DNA from 3 places in the Kitasatospora sp. NPDC001527 genome. Region 3 is predicted to be linked to each of the others. Evidence: riboswitches for the same ligand, from Rfam matches in the RefSeq annotation. Region 3 holds a riboswitch; each other region holds the start of a gene.

Region 1 (5,139 bases), on a different contig from region 3:
CGACGCCTACCTGGCGGGCCTGGAACCGGCGGAGGGGTTCGAGGAGGACGGGGCGGAATAGCGCCGGTCCGGCGGGACCGTGGATTCGAGCCACCGGGCGGTCGATTCCGGCACTCCTCAAGGGATTCGGGGCCGGCCGCGATTGATGGATCGCACGCGGTGGAATCGCTTGGCCATGTGAAGCGTGACATATCACATGCGCTCCACGGTTCCCTTTGCCCGTTCTCGAAGGAGAGAATTCTGATGAATCGTTTCTCCGCCATCCTGGCGGCCGCCACCGCGCTGTCCTCGCTCGGTGTCGCGGGCGCCGCCCAGGCCACCGCGCAGACCACGGGCACGACGGCGACCACCGCGGCCGCCGCGACGAGCACCTGCGCCAACGGCTTCGCCGGTGTCCTCCAGAACCGCGTCTGCGTCACGGTCGACGGCGCCGGCGTGACGGCCGGCGGCTACACGACGCCGACCCCCGGCTGGACGGCGCAGGACGCCTCGTACAGCCTGACCCTCGGCGTCGTCGGCGGCGCGTCGCTCGGCACCGACAGCGGGACCGGCATACTCCCGCCCGGCGGGCGCGGGTTCGGCTACCTCGCGGCCACCGCGCCGTGCGGCTCCACCGTGACGGCCACCCTCGTGACCACCACGTGGGGCTACGGGGCGACCGCGACCGTCACCGCGCCCGTCACCTGCTGATCCCCCCTTGGAAGAACTCCGCCCCGCCGGACGCGATCCGGCGGGGCGGAGCCCTCACAGTGTCCGACGGGAGGCGTCAGGGGGTGACGCCGTGCTGCTCGAACCAGCTCTCCGGGTCGACGGGGGCGCCGCCGCCGGGGCGGACCTCGACGTGCAGGTGGGCGCCGGTGACGTTGCCGGTGGCGCCGACCTTGCCGATCTGCTGGCCGGGGACGACCTTGCCGGAGCCCTTGATGATCGAGGAGAGGTGGCAGTACCAGATCTCGGTGCCGTCGGGCAGGGTCTCGACGATCCGGTAGCCGTAGGCGCCGGCCCAGCCGGCCGAGGTGATGGTGCCCTGGCCGACCGCGTAGACGGGTTCGCCCTGGTCGGCGGCGAAGTCGAGGCCGGTGTGCAGGTGGGCCCAGTAGCGGGCGCTCTGCCCGTAGTGGGCGGAGAGCCGGTAGTCCTTCACCGGCAGCTTGATGGCGGCGAGCTTGGCCTTCTCGGCCTCCTCGGCGGCGCGCCTGGCCTGCTCCTGCTGGGCGATCTGGGCGGCCCGCTTGGCCTCGGCCTCCTGGGCGGCCTGGACGCGGGCGTTCTCCTCGGCCGCGGTGCGCTGGCTGTCGGCCTGCAGCTGGATGCGGGCGGCGAGGGCGAGGCCGGGGTCGGCGGAGAGCGCGACCGGCTGTTCGTCGGGCGCCTCGACCGCCGGCGCGGCGGCCGGGGTGGCGGAGGCGAAGCCGGTGGCGCCCAGGGTGGCGGCGACGGCGGTGACGCCGAGCAGCGGGGCGGTGCCGCGGGTCTGGCGGGGCATCCGGTGCCGGCTGGTCGGGTCGGCCGGCGGGGCGGTCTCGTCGGCGGGGCCGCCGAACGGGCCGTGCCCGGTGTACGGGCCCGGGTGGTCGAGCAGCCGGGTGCCGGTGGAGGAGCCGGACGGATGTGCCGGGGTGTGCGTCGACGCCACGGAGGCGCGCTCCTTTCCTTCCTTCGCGCCTACCGGGTTAGCTGACGGGTTCGGAGCAGGAAGGTCTCCTACGGCTGGGCCTGGACGGGGCCTGACCCGGCCGATTCACCCCAAGGAACGTGGTTCCCCGGCTCCCTGGCCTGCCCGGAGGCCGGCCGGCGGGATTAGGCGACGGCGCACGGTGCCGTCTGGGTACGGCGTTGCGGACCGCGCTGCGTTATCAAACGTTAATCCGAGAGCCCCCCGATTCCAAGCCATCCGTTGGTGACGGCGGGATACGGATCGGGCACCACGCTGCCCGGTGGGCGATTTGGGACGTTTGATGACAACTGACACTACCGAACGTGTCGGGACGTCAACGAACGGCCCCTCACTTGAGTACGCCTACTCATGTGCGGGCGGGCGCGGCGCGGCCATCCTGGCGCCCATGAGCACACCGATGCAGTCCCGCACCACGGCCGCGTACTACATCCAGGCCGTGCTGTCCTTCACCCTCTCCGCCGCCGCCCTCGGCATCGGGATCGCCTTCCTCCCGGTGGAGCCCTGGACCCGGGCGTTCCTCGCCCTCGGCCTGCTCTACACGATCACCTCCACGTTCACCCTGTCCAAGGTGGTCCGGGACCGGCAGGAGACCACCGAGCTGGTGACCCGGGTCGACCAGGCGCGGCTGGACAAGCTGCTGACCGAGCACGACCCGTTCAAGGTCGAGGGCGTCTGAGCCGCCCCGCGGGCGGGCCGGTCGTGCCGGACGCGCCGATAGCTTGACGGCTAAGGCTATTAGCCTTAGCTTTATGGCTATCGGCGCTCCGCCGACGGTCCCGCCCCAGGAGGCTCCCCATGAACGGCACCACCGCTCCCGTCACCCGCCACCTCGACCTGCCCGGCGGCCGGATCGCCTTCGACGACACCGGGCGCGGCGAGGGCGCCCCGGTCGTCCTGCTCCCCGGGATGCTCGACAGTCGGGCCGCGTACCGGCACCTGCGCCCGCTGCTGGCCGCCGCCGGCCGCCGGGTGATCACCATGGACCTGCGCGGCTTCGGCGAGTCCTCGATCCTCTGGGACGACTACTCCCCCGCCGCGATCGCCGGTGACGTCCTCGCCCTGCTGGACCACCTGGGCATCGAGCGGGCCGTGCTGGCGGGCAGTTCCTACACCGGCGCCAGCGTCGTCAGGGCCGCCGGGGACGCCCCCGAGCGGGTCGCCGGGATCGTCCTGATCGACGCCTTCGTCGAGAACGTGCCGGCGGGCGCCCTGCAGCGCCTGGCGGTCGGCGCGATGGGCGCGCTGCTGGTGCGCTCGCCCGCGTTCTGGGGCCTCTACCACCGCAGGATGGCCTACCCGGGCCCCAAGCCGGCCGACCACGAGGAGTACGTGGCCGCGCTGGTCGCCGCGATGCGCACCCCCGGCCGCAGGACCGCCACCCGCGGCTACGTGCGCGGCGACTCGGCGCCCACCGGCTGGACCGCCGCCGTGCGCTGCCCGGCGCTGGTCGTGATGGGCTCGAAGGATCCCGACTTCGGGAAGCCGGAGCTGGTCGCCGACCGGCAGGCCGCCGCGCTGAACGCGCGCAAGGTGATGATCGAGGGGGCGGGACACTACCCGATGGCCGACCACCCGCGGGCCACGGCCGACGCCCTGCTGTCCTTCCTCGCCGGCCTGGCCTGAGCGCCGCCGCCCCCGCCCCGCGCCCGTCCCGCCGTCCCGACCCGCCCGATCCCGTCCCGCACCGCACCGCACCGCACCCAGCCAGGAGAACCGCATGCCCCGAGTCGGACTGACCCCCGAGCAGGTCGTCGGCCACGCCCTCGCCCTCATCGACGAGCAGGGCCCCGAGGCCCTCACCCTGGCCGCCGTGGCCGCCCGCGCCGGGGTCGCCACCCCCTCGCTGTACAAGCACGTCAGCGGCGGCCTGGCCGAGCTGCGCCGGCTGGTGGCCGTCCGGGTGACCGAGGAGCTGGCCGACCGGCTCGCCGAGGCGGCGCTCGGCCGCAGCGGGGACGCCGCGGTCGCCGCCGTCCTGCGGGCGTACCACGCGTACGCCACCGAGCGCCCGCACCGCTACGCGGCCCTGCCGCAGGCGCCGCAGCCGGACCAGGACCTGACCGAGGCGGCCGGCCGGCTGGTCGGGGTGATCGTCGCGGTGCTGCGCGGGTACGGACTGGAGGGGTCCGAGGCGATCCACGCCGCCCGCACCTTCCGCTCGCTGGCCCACGGCTTCGCCGCGCTGTCGACCGGCGGCGCCTTCCAGCTCGCCGAGGACCTCGGGCGGACCCAGGACCGCATGATCACCGTGCTGACCGCCGGCCTGCGCGACTGGCCGCGCCCCTGAGCGGCGGCCCGGGGAGGCCCGGTAACCGCGGGGAGCGGGGAACGCCGAAGGGCCCGGAGCGGGATGCTCCGGGCCCTTCGGTGTGGTGTGGGGCTAACAGGACTTGAACCTGTGGCCTCTTCCTTATCAGGGAAGCGCTCTAACCGTCTGAGCTATAGCCCCGTACCGTCCGGCCCGCCTGGCGGCGGACGTCGTACGGAGAAGGGTACCGGACCCGGCGGGGGTCTCCGCACACCGGGCGTCCCCGGAAACTCGGGCGCCCCGGGACCCGCCGTTCTCCCCACGCCTCACCCGCTTAAGAAATAAGGTATTAAGAATTAACTGCCCCATAAGGAACCGGAGAGGCCGGCCGTCCCGTGGACCCGCGCAGCAGCCCCACCGCGCGCAGTGCCATGCGCTGCGTCCGCTTATTGCTCGGCTGCACCAGCGCCGCCGAACTGCTCGGCACCGTGCTCGCCGAGGGCCCGGGCTGGATCACCGGCGAGGGCTCGGCCCTCTATCTGCTGGACGGCGCCGGAATGCTCCGGCTCTCCGCCTCGCACGGCCTGCCCGACTGGGCGCACGAGCGCTACAGCGTGGTCGACCCGGCCAGTGAGCTGCCCGCCGCGATGGCCCTGAAGCTGCGCCGCCCCTATCTGCTGAGCCCCGAACGCACCAGCGTCGACTACCCGAACCGGAACGCCGGGATGGGCACCGGGATGGTCGCCGTCATCACCCTGCCGATGGTGGTCGACGAGCAGCCGATCGGCGTGCTCGCCCTCGCGCTCGCCCACCGGGGCGCCGTCCCGCAGCGCGACCTGGACGTGCTGGAGACCCTGGCGGACGCCTGCGCGCACCGGCTGGCCTACCTGCTGGAGCACGCCGGAGCGCTCACGGCGCCGCGCACCGGGGGCGCCGCGCCGCACGGGGTGCGCCCCGGGCCCCGCGCCGACGGCGACCCGGCCGCCGGCACGGCCCACCCGCTGCTCTCGCTCGCCGTCCGCGCCGCCGGGCACGGCGCCTTCGAGCGCGACCTGGTCACCGGCGAGACCCACTGGGACGCCCAGGCGCTGCGGCTGGTCGGCCGCCCCGCGCCACCGGACGGCGGGCCCGCCCCCGCGCCCGACCTCGACCTGGTCGTCCACCCCGAGGACCTGCCGGACGTCCAGGCCGCGCTCGCCGAGGCGCTCTCCAC
Region 2 (5,139 bases), on a different contig from region 3:
CATGGCCTTCCAGCCGTCCCAGTCCGACTCGTCCAGCGGGTCCTCGATGGAGACCAGCGGGTAGGCGGCGACCAGGCCGGCGTAGTACTCGATGAGCTCGGCGGAGGTGAGCGCCTTGCCCTCGAACTGGTAGGCGCCGTCCTCGTAGAACTCGGAGGAGGCGACGTCCAGGGCGAGCGCGACGTCCTTGCCCGGCACGTAGCCGGCCTTCTGGATGGCCTCGACGATGAGGTCCAGGGCCTCGCGGTTGGAGTCCAGGTTCGGGGCGAAGCCGCCCTCGTCGCCCAGGCCGGTCGACAGACCGCGCTCCTTCAGCACGCCCTTGAGGGTGTGGTAGACCTCGACGCCCCAGCGGACGGCCTCGGAGAAGGACTCCGCGCCGATCGGGGCGATCATGAACTCCTGGATGTCGACGTTGGAGTCCGCGTGCGAGCCGCCGTTGAGGATGTTCATCATCGGGACCGGCAGGACGTGCGCGTTCGGGCCGCCCAGGTAGCGGAACAGCGGCAGGTCGCTGGCCTCGGAGGCGGCGTGCGCGACGGCCAGCGAGACGCCCAGGATGGCGTTGGCGCCGAGCGAGGACTTGTCCGGGGTGGCGTCCAGGTCGAGCATGGCCTGGTCGATCAGGCGCTGCTCGGTGGCGTCGTAGCCGACCAGCTCCGGGCCGATCTGCTCGATGACGGCCAGGACGGCCTTCTCCACGCCCTTGCCGAAGTAGCGGTTCTTGTCGCCGTCGCGGAGCTCCAGCGCCTCGAAGGCACCGGTGGAGGCACCCGACGGGACGGCGGCACGGCCGGTGCTGCCGTCGTCGAGGCCGACCTCGACCTCGACCGTGGGGTTGCCGCGCGAGTCGAGAATCTCACGGGCTACGACGACATCGATGGACGGCACGAGGCATCTCCTAGCGGAAGCAGGTTCGGCTGACGGTGGGTGCAGTCGGCCGGACGATTGCGGAGTCGTTACGACCAGAGCCTAACCGCACGGGCTGTCCGGGCCACGTCGACCTCGGCTCCGTCTCAGCGTGTGGCCCGGCTACCCACCGGTAGTTCACCTGGTTGCCCGGCCGGAGAGGTCCGGATGCGGACGAAGGGGGCCCAATCGGCCCCCTCCGTCCGCTCGGCCGGACCTCGCCGGTCGAACGGGTGTCAGCCGAGGGTCAGGACCTGGCCGGGGACGATCAGGTTCGGGTCGGCGCCGATGGTGCCGCGGTTGCCGTCGTACAGGGCGTGCCAGCCGCCGGAGACGCCCTGGCCGGCGGCGATCCCGGCGAGGGTGTCGCCGGAGCGGACGGTGTAGCCCTGGCCGGCCGACTGCTGCGGGGCGGCGGGGGCGCTCTGGGCGGCCTGGCCGGCGTACTGCTGGTAGACGCTCTGGTGGCTGGTCCAGTACCAGGCGCCGTTGCTCTGGTACCAGTACACCTTGGCGTCGGCGTCCCAGCCGGCCTTGCCGGAGAAGGCCGGGGACTGCGGAGCCTGCTGCTGGACCTGCGGGGCCTGCTGCTTGGGCTGCGGCGTCTGCTGCTTGGGCTGCTGCTGGGCGCTCTGCGGCGCGTACTGCCGGGCCTGCGGCTTGGCGGCCTGCTGCTGCGGCTGGGCCTGCGGAGCGGCGGCCGGCTTCGGGGCGGCGGCCTTCGGGGTCTGCTGCTGCGGCTGGGCCTGCGGCTTCGGGGCGGCCGGCTTGGCGTCCGTCGAGGTGTCGACCGCCGCCGGGGCGCCGCCCTTGCTCAGGCCGGCCTTCTTGGAGCAGACCGGCCAGGCGCCCGGGCCCTGCGAGGCGAGGACCTTCTCGGCGACCGCTATCTGCTGCGCCTTCGAGGCCTGGTTGGCCTGCGGCGCGTAGGCGGCGCCGCCGTACGCCTTCCAGGTGCTGGGGGTGAACTGGAGGCCGCCGTAGAAGCCGTTGCCGGTGTTGATGCTCCAGTTGCCGCCGCTCTCGCACTGGGCGACCGCGTCCCAGGTGGAGACCGGGGCGGCGGAGGCGCCGGTGGCGCTCAGGATGGGCATGGCCAGCCCGACGCCGGCGACACCGGCGACGGCGATGGCCTTCTCGGCCTGGGTACGGCGACGGTGACGACCGGTTCCAACGAACAGCATGACGAGGTCCCTCTCCGCACGCCTGCGAGGTGAGCTGTCGGGTTCGGACCGGGAGGTGGCCCGGCCGCGCGGAGGCGGCTTCACCCCTAGCCGTGGGAGACGGCACGAAACCTGGTTCCCCCGCCCCTGCCCAGGGTTCTGGTCGGTTTCCCGTGACGCGGCGGGCAGGACTCGGCGTTCCGCGGACGGGGCCCGCAGCGGCGGGCTCCACGGAGAGTAGACAGATCTTCAGAGCAATCACAAGCTCATATCGTCGATATCACACGAACATCACGTCACGTGATGGATTGCCTACCAACCGAAGCGGTATGTCCGGATTGATGCGGGTTCAGACCCCTGTGAAACACGGTTCGGAGAGCATCCGTCAGCGTGTCGTGGGTGTCCGTCAGGCCTCGCAGGCGCCGCCGGGAACGGCCAGGTCAGGCCTTTTCTCCGGCGTGAATTCCACCGGAAGTTCACGAAGTCCACGCATGATCAGACCACCGCGCCAGCGCAGGTCCCCGGGGTCGGCGGCGAGCCGAAGGTCCGGCAGCCGGGTCAGCAGGGTGGCCAGCGCGGCCCGCCCCTCCAGCCGCGCCAGCGGCGCGCCGATGCAGTAGTGGATGCCGTGCCCGAACCCCAGGTGCGGGTTGTCCGTCCGGGCCAGGTCCAGGGTGTTCTCGTCGGCGAACCGCGCCGGGTCCCGGTCCGCCGCCGCGAGCACCACCAGCACCGGGTCGCCGACCGGGATCTCCACCCCGCCGATGGTCAGCGGACTGGCCGCGAACCGCCAGGTGGCCAGCTCCACCGGCCCGTCGTAGCGCAGCAGTTCCTCGATCCCGGTCTCCAGCAGCGCGCTCTCGCCGCGGCCGACCGACTCCTGGAGCAGGGCGCGCTGCCCCGGGTTGCGCAGCAGCGCGTACACGCCGTTGCCGATCAGGTTGACCGTCGTCTCGAAGCCGGCGAACAGCAGGATGAAGGCCATCGCCGCGGCCTCGTTCTCGGTCAGGTGCTCGCCGTGGTCGCTGGCCCGGATCAGCCCCGAGATCAGGTCGTCGCCGAGGTCCGCCCGCTTGCGGTGGATCAGCTCCGCCAGGTAGGCCCGCATCCGCTTCACCGCGCGCCCCACGCCGCCGCGCTGACCGCTGCCGTGGCCCGGTTTGGTGTGTCGCAGCATCATCCCGGCCCAGTCCCGGAAGTCGTCCTGGTCCTCGGCGGGCACCCCGAGCAGGTCGCAGATCGCGTAGATGGGGAGCGGGAACGCGAACTCGTGGATGAGGTCGGCGGACCCGCGGGCCGCGAAGCCGTCGATCAGCCGGTCGGTCAGCTGCTGCACCCGCGGCTCGAACGCCGCCACCCGGCGCGGCGTGAACGCCTTGGACACCAGCCGGCGCAGCCGGGTGTGGTCCGGCGGGTCGATGTTCAGCAGGTGCGTCATGAGGTCGGCCTGGCGCTCGCCCGGGATGCCGACCCGGCCGGTGCGGTGGGCCTGCTCGCTGTGGTGCACCGGGTTCTTGGAGAGCCGGCTGTCCGCGAGCGCCTGCCGGGCGTCCGCGTACCGGGTGACCAGCCACGCCTCCACCCCGCTCGGCAGGGTGGTCCGGTGCACCGGCTCGTGCTCGCGCAGCCACGCGTACGCGGGGTACGGATCGGCGGCGAACTCCCAGGTGAACAGGGGCGGGCGGGCGGGGTCGGGCTGAGCTGGCATGGGTCGACGGTATCCCGGGCGTGTCCGGGCCACCGCACGGCGTGCGCGCGGCCGTCGGGGCGGCCGTCGGGGCCGCGTCCGAAGCCCGTCGTGCACGGCAGGCGTGAGCCTGGTCACCTGAGGGGTAATTCCTGTTGCGGAGGGTCAGGACGTGCCTACGATCCTCCGCAAGATGTCCGTGGGCGCCGGTGCGGAGCCGCCCACAGGGAGGAGCAGGGCCATGCGGGACACCGGTTCGGTCGTCGTGATCGCCGTACTCGACGGCGGGTCGGGGGCTGACCTCGCCCGCCGGCTCACCGCCGCGGGGGCCGCCGGCGTGCTGATCGCCGACCAGCGGGTCGGGATCGCCGAGGACCTCGCCACCGAGCTCGACCGACCGGGCTGCCCGGTCGTCGGCGTCTGCGGGGACGTCCGCCGCCCCAGCGACGTCGCCGCGCTGGTCGACACCACCGAGAAGCACCTCGGCCCGATCGACCTGTTCTGCGTGGCCGGGCCGGGCGGCGAGCGGATCGTCTCGCTCTCCGACCTGCCCGACCACCTCGACCTGGAACGGCTCGCCGAGCTCGTCGCCCTGGTCGGCGAGGCGATCGGCGAGGTCGTCGTCCCGGCGCGGCGCCGTCCGCTGGAGGACGCCGCCGCCTGAGGCCCCGGCCGGCCCGCTACGGCGCGGGCTCCAGGCCCTCGGCGGCGCGCACCTCGTCCCGGTAGCCGCGCGCCGCGGCCCGCAGCGCGGCGTCCACGTCCACCCCGGCGTCGTGCGCGCGCTGCGCCACCGCGAGCAGCAGCCGGCCCGCCGACTCGGCCGTGAGCTCTCCGGGCAGCTCGTACGGCGCGTCCGGCACGCCCGTGAAGCCGGCCCGGCGCACCCGCGACACCAGCTTCGCCGCGTACGCGAGCGAGGGCAGCCCGGCCGGCACGCCGTCCAGCACCGACTCGCGCTCCGACTTCTCGGCGGCCTTGAGCGCCTCCCAGCTGGCCTCCACCTCGTCGGCGCCGCCCGCCTCGGCGTCGCCGAACACGTGCGGGTGGCGGTACATCAGCTTGTCGACGATGTCGCCCGCCACATCGTCGATCGAGAAGGCGCCGGTGGGGTGCTCCTCGGCGATCCGGGAGTGGAAGAAGACCTGCAGCAGGACGTCGCCCAGCTCCTCGCGGAGCATGTCGCGGTCCCCCTCCTCGATCGCCTCGACCAGCTCGTAGGCCTCCTCGACCAGGTACTTCACCAGGCTGGCGTGGGTCTGCTCGGCGTCCCAGGGGCAGCCGCCCGGCGAGCGGAGCCGGTCCATCACGGAGACCAGGTCCAGCAGCCGCGCGCCCGGCAGGTCGTAGGAGCCGGGCAGCACCTCGATCTCCGGCACC
Region 3 (5,139 bases):
GGGTGCACCAGCTGCTGACCGCCGCCGAACAGGCGCTGCCGGCCCGCCGGCCGTGACGCGGCGTCCGCCGGCGCGTCGTCATATCCCCACCGGCGCGGCCTCGTCGGAGCGCTCCACCGCGTCCTCCAGGACGATCCGCCCCATCCGGGCGTACCGCTCCGGCCGGCGGGCGCGCATCCACAGCGCCAGCCCGATCCCGCCCAGGAAGGTCCCGATCACCAGGTACGGGATCAGCCGGAAGAGCGGCGTACCGGCGGCCGCTCCGGCGGCGGCGTCCTTGTGGATCACCAACAGGGCCACCACCCCCGCCATCGCCACCCCGCCGGCCAGCGGCGCGACCAGCGTCCGGAACCAGTGCCCGGTCCCCGGGTGCCGGCCCTGCACGTGGAAATAGCCGACCACCGCGAAGGAACAGAGCGTCTGCACGATCAGGATCGCCATCGTCCCGAGCAGCGCCATCAGCGTGTACAGGTGCACGTACGGATCCAGCCCGGCCGCCAGGAACCCGGCCACCAGCGCCACCGCGATCAGCGACTGCACCACCGAGGCGACGTGCGGCGAGCCGTACCTGGGATGGGTGCGCCCGAGCGCCGGGTGGATGAACCCCTCGCGCCCGATCGCGTACAGGTACCGGGCCGCGCACTGGTGGAAGGCCATCGCGCAGGCGAAGGAGCCGCTCACCACCAGCCACTGGAACACCGTGACCGCCCAGCCGCCGAGGTGCTCGCCGAGCGGGTCGAAGAACAGGCTGGTGCCGTCCTTGCCCGGCACCAGGCCCTGGGCGACCTCCACCGCGTGCCGCACGCCGTTGCCGGAGACGATCATCCAGGAGACGAGGACGTAGAACAGCCCGACCCCGACCACCGAGATCAGCGTCGCCCTCGGCACCACCCGCTTCGGGTCGCGGGACTCCTCGCCGTACATCGCGGTGGACTCGAAGCCCACCCAGGAGCAGAACGCGAAGAACAGCCCCAGCCCGGCGCCCGCCGACCCGGCCCCGTCCACGCCGCGGAAGGCGTTCAGCGGATCGACCGCCCGCCCGACGATCCCGTCCGGCCCGCCGCCGGTGAGCAGCACGGCCAGCGAGACGGCGCCCAGCACGGCGACCTCCAGCACCAGCGCCACCCCGAGCACCCGCGCGGTCAGGTGCAGGTCGAACCAGGCCATCACCCCGATCACCAGCAGCCCGAGCGCCGCGTACCAGCCCCAGGGCGGCTCCACCCCCAGCTGCGCGGCGACCAGCCCGCGCAGCGCGTACGCGAAGAAGCCGATCACCGCCGCCTCGAAGACGATGTAGGCGAGCACCGCCAGCAGACCCGACGCCATCCCGACGACCCGGCCGAGCCCGTGCGAGATGTAGCCGTAGAACGCCCCGGCCGAGGTGAGATGGCGGGCCATCGCCACGTAGCCGATCGAGAAGACGGTGAGCACCAGGGTCGCGAAGACGTACGCGGCGGGCGCGCCGGCGCCGTTGCCCTGGCCGATGACGATCGGGAGGTTGCCGGTCATCGCGGTGATCGGCGCCGCCGTGGCGACCGCCATGAACACCACGCCCGGCAGGCCGACCGAGTCCGCCTTCAGCCGGTCCACCTCCGGGCGCGACTCCGCCTGCCCGCTCTGGTCGGCCATCCGGCCCCCTTCACCCGCCGTGGCTGTGCCGCCCGCCGGACCGGTCGGACGATGACTGCCCGACAGCATCGGGGCGCGGCGGGCGAGCCCGCAACGAGAGGTGACCCGCCGTCACCCTCACAGGGTTGACGCGCCGTTCGAAGCCCCGGTCGTCCCGTTCGACCGGAAACGGCGACGGCCGGCCCGGCCCGCGAGAGGTCTCGCGAACCGGGCCGGCCGGACGGGCGTGTCCCGCGCCCGTCGGTCCACTGGAGGTGCGGCGATCACCCGGTCGAGCGGTCACCCGACATGACCATTCCGGAGGAGTCGTTTCGCCCCGCACCCAGCGGTGGCTGGTGCGATCCGGCCCGAGGGTCAGATCGAGACGCCGTGCGCCCGCAGGTAGGCGATCGGGTCGATGTCCGAGCCGTACTCCGAGCCAGTGCGGACCTCGAAGTGCAGGTGCGGGCCGGTCACGTTGCCGGTCGCGCCGGAGAGGCCGATCTGCTGGCCGACGGTGACGGTCTGGCCGACCTTGACGCCGATCGAGGACAGGTGCGCGTACTGGGCGTACTTGCCGTCGGCGAGCTTGATCTCGACCTCGTTGCCGTAGGCGCCGCCGTTGCCGGCCTTCACCACGGTGCCGGCCGCGATGGCGCGCAGCGGGGTCCCGGTCGAGGCGACGAAGTCGGCGCCGGTGTGGTGACCGGAGGCCCACATCGAGCCGGCCACGCCGTAGGCGGTGCCGAGCTTCGGGTTGGCCAGCGGGGCGACGAAGCCGGAGGTGGCGGCGACGACCGGGGTCGCCACCGGGGCGGCGACGGTCTGGGGCTGGACGGCGGGCTTGACGGCCGGGGCGGCCGGCTTGGCGGCGGTGGTGGCGGGGGCGGCCGGCTTCGGGGCGGCCGGCTTCACCGCGTCCTGCGAGACCTTCGGCTTGGCGGCGGGCGCGGCCGGCTTGGCGGCCGGGGCGGCCTTGGCGCCGAGCGCGAGCTGCTGGCCCGGGAAGATGAGGTTCGGGTTGGCGCCGATGACCGAGCGGTTGTGCTCGTACAGCGCCTGCCAGCCGCCGTCCACGTTCTTCGCGGCGGCGATCTTCGAGAGGGTGTCCCCACCGACGACCTTGTAGCTGTCCGCGACCGGGGCGGCGGCCGGGGCGGCCGGGGCGGCGGGAGCGGCCGGAGCGGTCTTCGCGGCCGGAGCGGTCTTCGCGGCCGGGGCGGCCGGGACCTCGTGGGCCTGGGCGGTGACGGTGGTCACCAGCGGGAGGGCGAAGGCGGCACCGGTGACGGCGGTGGCGATGCCGATCCGGGCGGCGCGGGGCAGGGCGATACGACGAGCCTGTGCGGGCATGGAAAATGTCCTCTCCGACGCCTGCGAGGTGAGCTGTCGGGTTCGGGCTGGAGTTGCCCGGCCGCGTGAAAGGCGGCTTCACCCCAAGCCGGTCCGCGAAGAATTCGGGTCCGGCGACTTACCTGTGGGTCCCCCGCTCCTGCCGTACAGAGTTCGTTGCGTACCACCGGGCAGCGGCAGGACTAGGCGTTCCACCCGGTGGCCACCCGGGCTGACGCCGGGCGGTCGCTGAACTAAAACTCATCCGTTCGGGTGAAGCAATGTCGATCTCCACGACCCGGGACCAAAGTCCGCACCCCCGTGACACTCCGCCGAAAAGGCATGCACAGTACGCACACAATCCATTCACAGTGCGCAGGTGATCCACGACCCTGCGCCGACATCGGAGTCGGTACGCACACGATCACTCACGCAGCGGAGATCCCCCGACACACCCCCGGTGACCCTTGTCACGTCGGCCCCGCGGGACGGACCATGGGCCGTGGCCACCTCCGAGGCCGGCACCCTGCGGTTGAGCACCGCGCGGGGTCGCTGGGTACTTCTGGCGACGGTGCTCGGCTCCAGCATGGCGATGCTCGACGGAACCGTCGTGAACGTCGCGCTGCCCCGGATCGGCGCCGATCTCGGCGCCCAGCTCGACGCCCTGCAATGGACGCTCAACGCCTATCTGCTCACCCTGGCGGGCCTGATCCTGCTCGGCGGAGCGCTCGGCGACCGGTACGGCCGGCGCCGGGTCTTCCTGCTCGGCGTGGTCTGGTTCGCCGCCGCCTCCGCGGCCTGCGCCGCCGCGCCCACCATCGAGGTGCTGATCCTGGCGCGTGCCGTGCAGGGCATCGGCGGGGCGCTGCTCACCCCCGGCTCGCTGGCGATGCTCCAGGCGGTCTTCCACCCGGAGGACCGCTCGGCGGCCGTCGGCCTCTGGTCGGGGTTCGGCGGGGTCTCGGCGGCGGTCGGCCCGTTCCTCGGCGGCTGGCTGGTGGACGGGCCCGGCTGGCGCTGGATCTTCCTGCTGAACCTGCCGCTGGCGGCGCTGGTGGTGGTGGTCTCCGCCCGGCACGTGCCGGAGAGCCGGGACGAGTCCGCGACCGGCCGCTTCGACGTGCTCGGCGCGGTGCTGGCCGCCCTGGCGCTGGGCACGGTCACCTATGCGCTGACCGCCGCCGGGAACGGCCTGTCCGCCGTGGTCTGGGTCACCGGCGTGGCGGGCCTGCTGCTGGGCGCCGCCTTCATCACCGTCGAGCGCCGCACCCCGGAGCCGATGCTGCCGCTCGGCCTCTTCTCCTCACGGCTGTTCACCGCCGTGAACCTGGTCACCCTCGCCGTCTACGCGGCGTTCAGCGGCGTCTTCTTCCTGCTGGTCGTCCAGTTGCAGATCGTCTCCGGCTTCTCCCCGCTGGTCTCCGGGCTGGCCCTGGTGCCGATCACCGTGATCATGCTGGCGCTGTCCGCCCGGGCCGGCCAGCTGGGCAAGCGGATCGGCCCCCGGCTGCCGCTCACCGTCGGCCCGATGCTCTGCGCGGCGGGCGTGCTGCTGATGCTGCGGATCGGCCCCGACGCCTCGTACTGGACGGACGTGCTGCCCGCCGCCGCGGTGATGGGCAGCGGCATGGTGCTGCTGGTCGCCCCGCTGACCGCCACCGTGCTGGCGGCGGTGGAGGTGCGGCACGCGGGCATCGCCAGCGGCGTCAACAACGCCGCGGCCCGGGCGGCCGGCCTCTTGGCGGTCGCCGCGCTGCCCGCGCTGGCCGGCCTGAGCGGCGACGCCTACCGGGTCCCCGACGCGGTTGACTCCGCCTTCCGCACGGCGATGCTGATCTGCGCCGGGCTGCTCGTGGCCGGCGGTCTGATCGCGCTGGTCACCGTGCACGGCAACGTCCTGGCCCCGGAGGACGCGCACCCGGTGGCCGAGCCGGACTGCCGCTACGCGTGCGCCACCAACGCCCCGCCCCTGGACCCCGGCCACCCCGCCGCCACCCGGGCCGAGCACGGCGAGAGCCCCGCCGTCTGACCGGCGACGGGGCGGTGACTCGCCTGCCCGGGGCGCTCCGGCCATTCGGCACCGGCGCCCCCCCGGTTCGGGGCGTCACCTGCCCGCCCCGAACCGGGGCGGGCAGACGGCGCTTCGTCAGAGAATGTCGCCCGGCGCGTACTTGGCGGCCTCCGGGTACGCGGCCGCGA

What was found. Region 3 has a riboswitch for cyclic di-AMP ahead of ABT238_RS22785 (M23 family metallopeptidase). Riboswitches for the same ligand answer to the same signal wherever they lie in the genome.
Region 1: it holds a riboswitch for cyclic di-AMP, as region 3 does, so the genes downstream of both, ABT238_RS03650 (M23 family metallopeptidase) here and ABT238_RS22785 (M23 family metallopeptidase) in region 3, are expected to answer to the same signal.
Region 2: it holds a riboswitch for cyclic di-AMP, as region 3 does, so the genes downstream of both, ABT238_RS21540 (transglycosylase family protein) here and ABT238_RS22785 (M23 family metallopeptidase) in region 3, are expected to answer to the same signal.

What each region holds. Positions count from the first base shown of each region.
Region 1 is NZ_JBEPAM010000003.1:24,458-29,596, forward strand. It holds gene ABT238_RS03640 (hypothetical protein) at 1-61, shown strand, start outside; gene ABT238_RS03645 (hypothetical protein) at 244-690, shown strand; gene ABT238_RS03650 (M23 family metallopeptidase) at 767-1,636, opposite strand; cyclic di-AMP (ydaO/yuaA leader) riboswitch at 1,649-1,817, opposite strand; gene ABT238_RS03655 (YiaA/YiaB family inner membrane protein) at 2,064-2,354, shown strand; gene ABT238_RS03660 (alpha/beta fold hydrolase) at 2,474-3,301, shown strand; gene ABT238_RS03665 (TetR/AcrR family transcriptional regulator) at 3,396-3,965, shown strand; tRNA gene ABT238_RS03670 (tRNA-Ile) at 4,054-4,127, opposite strand; gene ABT238_RS03675 (SpoIIE family protein phosphatase) at 4,322-5,139, shown strand, end outside.
Region 2 is NZ_JBEPAM010000023.1:101,416-106,554, reverse strand. It holds gene eno (phosphopyruvate hydratase) at 1-891, opposite strand, end outside; gene ABT238_RS21540 (transglycosylase family protein) at 1,146-2,093, opposite strand; cyclic di-AMP (ydaO/yuaA leader) riboswitch at 2,099-2,247, opposite strand; gene ABT238_RS21535 (cytochrome P450 family protein) at 2,479-3,780, opposite strand; gene ABT238_RS21530 (SDR family NAD(P)-dependent oxidoreductase) at 4,001-4,423, shown strand; gene ABT238_RS21525 (nucleoside triphosphate pyrophosphohydrolase) at 4,440-5,139, opposite strand, start outside.
Region 3 is NZ_JBEPAM010000026.1:36,570-41,708, reverse strand. It holds gene ABT238_RS22795 (DUF2470 domain-containing protein) at 1-56, shown strand, start outside; gene ABT238_RS22790 (APC family permease) at 79-1,629, opposite strand; gene ABT238_RS22785 (M23 family metallopeptidase) at 1,984-2,961, opposite strand; cyclic di-AMP (ydaO/yuaA leader) riboswitch at 2,965-3,132, opposite strand; gene ABT238_RS22780 (MFS transporter) at 3,443-4,969, shown strand; gene purB (adenylosuccinate lyase) at 5,087-5,139, opposite strand, start outside.